2 regions of the Thioalkalivibrio sp. ALE17 genome follow, and region 1 is predicted to be linked to the other one. Evidence: predicted binding sites of a transcription regulator. Region 1 holds the regulator's gene; the other holds the start of a gene.
The links. Region 1 encodes FliA, which starts transcription of late flagellar genes. Its sites were predicted from a motif close to GCTAAAGTTNNNNNNNNNNCNGCCGATA; they were not measured.

Region 1 (4,101 bases):
GCGTATTGCCGAGGACTTTCACCGGGTCGATACCGGGTATCTGACCCGACTGGCCCTGGAGGATGCCGCCGATGAACCCGGGGCAGCGGCCAATGCCCGCGAGACCTGGGCGGCCGAGCGCCTGGCGGAGATGGAACCGCCGCGACGCGCGCGCGCCCAGGCACGTCCGGCACGGGCGGCGGAGCCCGCCACGCTGGAACTGATTCAACCGGTCGGGAAGGGGCGCTATGCCACGCACTAACAAGCCGTTGAAGGTCATCGCGGTTGCCTCGGGCAAGGGCGGGGTGGGCAAGACCAACGTATCGGTGAACCTGTCGGTGGGCCTGGCCCGGCTCGGGCGCGAGGTCATGCTGTTCGACGCCGATCTGGGCCTGGCCAACGTGGACCTGCTGTTGGGGATGCGTCCCGAGCGCACGCTGCACGACCTGGTGACCGGGGACGTGGACAGCCTGGAGGACGTGCTCGTCCAGGGGCCGGACGGGGTGAAGGTGGTGCCGTCGGCTTCCGGGATCGCGGCGATGGCCAACCTGACGCCGGCCGAGCATGCCGGTTTGATCCATGCCTTCAGCGCCTATCGCAAACCCCTGGATGTGCTGATCGTGGACACCGCGGCCGGCCTGCAGGAATCCGTGACGTCGTTCTGCCGCGCGGTCCAGGAGACCCTGGTGGTGGTCTGCGACGAGCCCGCCTCGATTACCGACGCCTATGCCCTGATCAAGGTCCTGCACCGCGATCATGGCCTGCGTCGCTTCCGCATGGTGACGAACATGGTCGACGGCCGCGAAGGCGCCGAGCGACTGATGCAGAAGCTCAATACCGTCTGCGGCAACTACCTGCCGGAGGTGGTGCTCGACCTGGCCGGCTATATTCCGATGGACGATCACCTGCGAAAGGCGGTGCAGAAACGCGCGCCAGTGGTACAGCAGTACCCCGGGAGCCCGGCGGGGAAGGCCTTTGCCGAACTGGCACGGACCGTGGACCGCTGGCCGGTGGGGGGCGGTGACCACGGTGGCGTCGGGTTTTTCGTGGAACGGATGCTGCAGAGCGCATGATGACGACGCGTAATCGACTTTCCGGCTATCAGGCGACCTCCGCGGCCAGCGGCGGACACGAACAGCTGATTGCCGATCACGTCGAGCTGGTCCACCGCATCGCCCATCACCTGATGGCGCGGCTCCCCGCCTCGGTGCAGGTGGATGATCTGATTCAGGCGGGCATGATCGGGCTGCTCGAGGCGGCGCGCCAGTTCGAGGGCGGCCAGGGCGCGACCTTTGCCACCTACGCCGGCATCCGCATCCGTGGCGCGATGATCGACGAGCTGCGCCGCAGTGACTGGACACCGCGTTCGGTGCACCGCAACAGTCGGCGTATTGCCGCGGCGATCCAGACCGTCGAGGCGCGCGAGGGGCGGGCGGCGCGTGGCAGCGAGGTCGCCGCCGAGCTGGACGTGCCGATCGACCAGTACTACGAGATGCTGCAGGATCACGCCGGGGCCCACCTGTTCGCTTTGGACGACCTCGGCGGGGGTGACGACGGGGCTGATCGCGTGATCGAAGGGCAGGAGGTGTCGCCGGCCCGCACCCTCGAGGCCGGTGAGTTCCGTCAGGAACTGGCCGAAGCCCTCGGCGACCTCCCCGAACGCGAGCGGCTGGTGCTGTCGCTCTACTACATCGAAGAGCTCAACCTGCGCGAGATCGGTGCCGTGCTGGGCGTGACCGAGTCGCGCGTCAGCCAGATCCGAAGTCAGGCCACCATTCGACTGCGTGCCCGCCTGGGTTCGTGGCTCGAAGACGGTACGGCTTTGCAGTTATTCTAAAACCCACCCTACGAATCCCGGAGTGACGTGTGGACAAGGGAATGAAGATTCTCATCGTGGACGACTTTTCCACGATGCGGCGCATTATCAAGAACCTGTTGCGTGATCTTGGCTTCAACAATACCCAGGAAGCCGACGACGGCAGCACCGCGCTGCCGATGCTGCAGAACGGCGATTTCGACTTTCTGATCACCGACTGGAACATGCCCAACATGCCGGGGATCGACTTGCTGAAGGCCGTGCGCGCCGACCCGAACCTCAAGTCCATGCCGGTGCTGATGGTGACGGCGGAGGCCAAGCGCGACCAGATCGTCGAGGCGGCCGAGGCGGGCGTGAACGGCTACGTGGTCAAGCCGTTCACCGCCGAGACGCTGAAGGAAAAGATCGACAAGATCTTCGAACGCATTGAAGCACAGGGATAATCATGCGCCTGTGACCGATATGCCCGGCGCCCGTGGCACCGACCGCCGCGGGCGTTGTCCGAAACCTTCCGCGCCGTACCCGCAAGAGGCTTCTCATGACTGAACAGGAACACCCACCACGCGATGATCAGCTGGAGCTTGCGCGACAGCTGGTCAAGACGCTGGAGGCGGGCGACGACACGGGCGCCCGGGCGCTGGTGCAGGATCTGGCGCGCCCCTATGACCGCGAACTCTTCGACGAGCTGGGCAAGCTGACCCGCGATCTTCACGAGGCCCTGCAAAGCTTCCGCGGCGATTCGCGTCTGGTCGAACTGACCCAGGCGGAGATCCCGGACGCAAAGGAACGCCTGAATTACGTGGTCACGATGACCGAACAGGCGGCCCACGACACCATGAATGCCATTGAGTCGAGCCTGCCGATCGCGGAGTCGTTCAGCCAGCAGGCGGCCGACCTGACGGCGAAGTGGACGCGCTTTCGTAACCGCCAGCTCTCGGTGGAGGAGTTCCGGGACTTTGCCCGCGAGCTCGACACGTTCTTCGCGCAGGCGGGGGACGACACCGAGGAGCTGCGCCGGCTGCTCTCCGAGGTGCTGATGGCCCAGAGTTATCAGGACATTACCGGCCAGGTGATTCGCCGCGTGATCCAGCTGGTGACCGACCTGGAAGAGAACCTGGTGTCCCTGATCCGGCTCTCCAGCGGGCGCATGGAGCAGGTCGAGGCGGCCGAGGCGTCGCTTGAACAGCGCGAGGAGGATCGCGAGGCGGACCGCAAGGGTCACGGTCCCAGCGTGCCCAAGACTCAAGATTCCGCCGCGGATGTCGTTCAAGGACAGGACGAGGTGGACGATCTGCTATCGAGCCTGGGCTTCTAGGCAGTGCCCCTCATGCGAATGGCGCCACGCGACCGGAGAGACTGAATGGCCATCGACCCCAATGACGAAATCCTTCAGGACTTCCTGATCGAGGCCGGGGAACTGCTGGAGGGGCTCAACGAGCAACTCATCGACCTGGAACAGAATCCCGATGACCGGGATCTGCTGAATGCGGTCTTTCGTAGCTTCCATACCATCAAGGGTGGAGCCGGCTTCCTGAGCCTGGATCCCCTGGTGACCGTGTGCCATCACGCGGAGGACGTCTTCAACCTGCTGCGTAACGGTGAGCGGCGGGCGGACAGTCACCTGATGGACACCATGCTGCGGGTGCTGGACACCCTGAACGTAATGTTCGGGGACCTGCGCTCCGGCGTGGATCCCACGCCCGCCGAGGCCGACCTGGTGGAAAACCTCCGGCGCATGGCGAACAACGAGGACGTGGCGGCGGAGCCCGCCGCGCCGCCGCCCCCGGAACCCGAGCCGGAGCCAGAGCCCGAACCGCAAGCGGATACGGATGCGGAACCGGCGGCGGATGGCGAAGCGATGGTCGGTGCCGGTGACGAGATCACCGACGACGAATTCGAGGCCCTGCTCGACAGCCTGCACGGCGATCAGCCGCCGAAGCCGGTGGAGACGGGCTCCACCGCGGGCGATGCGGCCGGAGAAGAACCGGCTGCGGAGGGTGAGGGTAGCTCCGGCGACCTGATCACCGACGACGAATTCGAGAACCTGCTGGACGAGTTGCAGGCCAAGGGCGCCGGGCCGGCCGCTACCGGGGCAGTCCCCAGCCCCGCAGACGACGAACCTGCGGAAGCCCCGTCGGCGAAGCCCGAACCCGCCGAACCGGAGAAGGCCGCCGCGCCCGCCGATACCCCTGCAGGAGGCCAGGGCGGTGGCGGCGCGCGTGCCGGCGGCGGGGGTGCCGAGGGGGGCGGTCGGGCGGCCCCGCAGGGCGAGACTTCCGTGCGCGTCGACACCGAGCGCCTGGACG
Region 2 (4,101 bases), 110 kb from region 1:
TCAGGGTAAAACCCACGACGGCGGTCGCGAACACCGACAACCCGCACAGCAGCGCCAGGCGCAGGAACAGCATCTCGCGCCCCGCGGAGCCCCGGGCGGAGGCCCACTGCCAGCTCTCGCGGGCGATCCCGCCACTCAGCCGCAGCAGGCTCTTGCGGAAGACAAAGACAATCGATACCAGCGTGCCGACGTGCACCACCAGATCGAACAGGATCATCTCAGGGCTTTCCGGGGGCGGCAGTGGCTCGCCCTGACGAATCAGCCAGTGCTGGGTCAGAACCAGGTGGGCGGTCGAGCTGACCGGCAAGAACATGAAGATGCCCTGCACGATCCCGAGCAGGGTGGCGACCCAGACTGTCATGACAGGTGCGACTCCGTGATCCCGAGGCGGGCCGCAGTATACGCAAACCACCTACCCGGCGTCGGTACCGGCGTCGCACCGCCGGCAAAAGCCCGGCCAGGAGCCAGTCGGATTTGGGTGATCGTCGCGAGCGTGGCGGGAGAGCGAGCCCATTTTTTCGGTCTCTCGAGGCGCATAGTGGGCACTATGTAACGAGAGAGAGCGGAAAAAGGGGCCGTTCTCCTGCGCGCGCAGCAGATCAGTCCCAAATCCAACTGGCTCCTAGACTCGGAACTGCGTCGTCAGACCCCGCAACTGCTCGATGCGCGCCACCAGGGCATCGGTCTCGCTGGCGGTGGCCTCGGCATTGGCCGCTGTCACCTGGGCCCCCTGACTGACCTCCGTGAGGGTGCCATCGACCTCGCGCGCGACCTCCGCCTGCTGTGACACGGCACCGGAGATCTCGTTGTTGAGATGCCGGATCCGCTCGACCGCCGAGCGGATCGACTGCAGGGCCTCGCCGGCACCGGCGGCCTCGTCCACGCCGGTCTCGCCCTTCTCCCGACTGCGCTCCATCGCACCGGCCGCCGAGCGCGCACCCGCCTGCAGCCGCTCGATCATGGCCTGGATCTCGGTCGTGGACTCCTGCGTCCGGGTCGCGAGCGTCCGGACCTCGTCGGCGACCACGGCAAACCCCCGACCCTGCTCGCCCGCGCGGGCCGCCTCGATGGCCGCATTCAGTGCCAGCAGGTTGGTCTGCTCGGCGATCCCGCGTATCACATCGAGAACCGACCCGATCTGGTCCGACTCGGCCTGAAGACGCGCCACCTGTTCGTTGGCGGTGCCGATCTCGCTCGCCAGCTCGCGCATGGTGCGCACGGTTGTGTCGACCACGCCGGAGCCGGTCCGGGTCTCGGTCTCGGCCTGGTCGGCCGCCTCGGAGGCCGTGCGCGCGTTGCGGGCGATCTCCTCGGCCGAGGCCGTCATCTGGTTCATGGCCGTCGCCACCTGGCCCAGCCGCGCCTGTTGCTGCTGCACCTCCTGATTCGTCTCCTCCGCCACGCGGTGCAGGGTGCCAACCGACTCCCCCAGCTCCCGTGCATGCTCCACCATCTCGGAGACCATGCGCTGCAGACGCTCGATGAAGGCGTTGAACAGACGAGCCAGGCGGTCGATGCCGTCGTTGCGCGGGGCCTCGATGCGCTGGCGCAGGTCCCCCTCACCCTCCGAGACCGCACGGAAGCGCCCGGCCAGTCCAGCCAGGCGGCGACGGATCATGAACACGAACAGGAAGTACACCACCACGATCACGCCAATCGCCACGCCCAGCATCATCGCGTTGACCTGCCAGGCCGCGACATCCAGCAGCCGGTCCACCGCAGCGGCCACTTCGGCCTCCAGGGCCGGCGTGGTCGCGTGCTCCTGCATGACCTGCTCCAGGGTGGCCTCCATCCCGCCCTTCAGCGTGGCCGTATGCCAGAACACCGCCGCGGCGGCGATCAGGAAGAACACCCCGACAATCGCACTCAATGCGAGCGAGAAACGTCCCGCCAGCGAAAGGCGACTCAGCCACCCACTCTCCTGCTCCATTGCCGCCCCCTGATGCCGGTACACTCCGGATTTTGTTATCGCTGTAACGACCCACCGGCCCGAAACTATAGGCCGTGGCGCACCTGTGCTTTACGTGCCCGCAACGCATGCGCTTGTGACGCAGGTCCGGACCGATTAAGGTTCTCTGAAATATACGTTCAAGCATATCCTCGATCACCGCGAACCGACGAAACCCTCCTATGCAGCTCACCCGCTATACCGATTTTTCCCTTCGCGTCCTGATGTACCTCACCGTGCAGCCGCGCGAGCAGCGCGTAACCGTCAGCGACATCTCCGAGCAGTTCGCCATCCCCCGCAACCACCTGGTCAAGATCGTGCACCAGCTCGGCCAGAAGGGCTACATCATCACCCGGCGCGGCAAGGGGGGCGGGATCTCGCTCGCCTGCGAACCGGCGGAGATCAACGTCGGCAGCGTAATCCGCGACATGGAGCCGAACCTGAACGTGGTGGACTGCGAGAACCCCGTCTGCCCGATCCTACCCGCCTGCCAGTTGCGCGGTGTTCTCAACGACGCACGCGACGCCTTCCTCGCCGTGCTCGACCGCTACACCATTGCCGATGTGACCCAGGCGCCCGACTACCTCTACGAGCTCCTGCATCCCGGCAAGAGCGCCTGAACCCCGGTATCCTTCGGCCATGGAACGGCCCGACCCGGCACCCCGAAAACGAACCGCCCTCCACGCGCACACCGGCGCCCGCTGGCTGGCCGTGGCCGTTCCGTGCCTGCTGGCGCTTGCGAGCGCCGACGCACGCCAGGCCTGTCCCGATCCCGGGACCACACCCACCCCCCTCGCCGAACTGCGCGCGGGGACCCTCCCCGAAGGAACGGAGGTGGTCGCGGAAGGCACCGTAACCGGCGTCTTCATGGACACGGACCAGCTGGGGGGCTTCTACCTGCAACAGGGCTCGGCCACCGGGGCCACGGGCCTGTTCGTCTACGCCCCACGAAGGGACCCGGTCGCGGCCGGGCAGCGCCTGCAGGTGCATGGCGCCTTCACCCGCCATCGAGGCCGCCCCCAACTCTCGCAACTGGACGCGGTGGTGACCTGCGCCGACGGCGAACCGCCCGCCCCCGTCGACCTGCGCCTGCCCGACGCAGCCGACCGGCTGGGCGACTTTATCGACCAGCCTGTCCGTTTCCCGCAGCGCCTGACGGTCACCGACAACCGGGACCTCGGCCGCTACGGAAGCTTGACGCTGGTCGCCGACGGGCGCCTGGCGCACCCGGGCCAGACCGCCCCCGCGGACAGCCCGGGGCGCCAGGACATAGATCGGCGGATCGAACTGGACGACGGGAGCTATCGCGCGAACCCCGACCCGATCCCGTACCTCGACGACCAGGGGACCCGCCGCGCGGGAAGCTCGGTGGAAGGCCTCACCGGCATCCTCACCCACGCCTTCGGCGCGTACCGGATCCACCCCACCGAGCGCGTAGACTGGACCGGCGGCCAGCGTCCCGACCCGGTGCCAACCGCGGATGCGGGTGACCTGCGCATTGCCACCGCGAACATGGAGAATGACTTCGTCACGCTGGGCGAGCGTGGTGCGCAGACCCCGGCCGAGCGCCAACGCCAGACCGCCAAGCTGGATGCCCTGCTGCAGGGCCTGGATGCGGACCTGCTGGGCGCGGTCGAACTGGAAAACGCCGCGGCTGCGCGCGAGACCCTGGTGGCGCGCCTGAACGCCCGCCCCGGGGAGCGTGGCGAATATGCGGCCATCGTTCACCCGGCACCGGGGGACGACGCGATCAAGGTCGGCCTGCTCTACCGACCGGAACGGCTGCGTTTGGTCGACAGGGCCGCCGACCGCGATACCGTCCACCACCGCCCCCCGCTGCTGGGCTGGTTCGAAGCGGGCGCTACCGGCGAACATCTCGGTGCCGTGGTCGTACATTTCAAGGCCAAGAGCGGCTGCCCCGACAGCGGCGATATCGACCGTGGCCAGGGCTGCTGGAACCAGCGCCGTACCGCGCAGGCCGAACGCCTCGTCGCCTGGATACGCGAACAGCAAACCGGCGAGTTCGCGGATGCTCCCGTCGTGGTCCTGGGCGATCTCAACGCCTATGCCGCCGAGGACCCCCTGCACGTCCTCCATGCCGCAGGAAAACACGATCTCGTGCACGACGACCCGAGTACCGCCCATACCTACGT

Region 2: a site for FliA is predicted at 1,975-2,002, ahead of H609_RS0106040 (methyl-accepting chemotaxis protein). Genes of this name have one in related genera too.

Annotation. Positions count from the first base shown of each region.
Region 1 covers NZ_AUDT01000004.1:165,437-169,537, forward strand. Annotated here, with positions in the region: partial or broken gene flhF (flagellar biosynthesis protein FlhF) at 1-59, shown strand, start outside; gene H609_RS0105510 (MinD/ParA family protein) at 228-1,052, shown strand; gene H609_RS0105515 (RNA polymerase sigma factor FliA) at 1,049-1,816, shown strand; gene cheY (chemotaxis response regulator CheY) at 1,858-2,238, shown strand; gene H609_RS0105525 (protein phosphatase CheZ) at 2,334-3,110, shown strand; gene H609_RS0105530 (chemotaxis protein CheA) at 3,156-4,101, shown strand, end outside.
Region 2 covers NZ_AUDT01000004.1:279,063-283,163, forward strand. Annotated here, with positions in the region: gene H609_RS0106035 (undecaprenyl-diphosphate phosphatase) at 1-361, opposite strand, end outside; gene H609_RS0106040 (methyl-accepting chemotaxis protein) at 623-1,930, opposite strand; gene H609_RS0106045 (Rrf2 family transcriptional regulator) at 2,131-2,568, shown strand; gene H609_RS0106050 (ExeM/NucH family extracellular endonuclease) at 2,588-4,101, shown strand, end outside.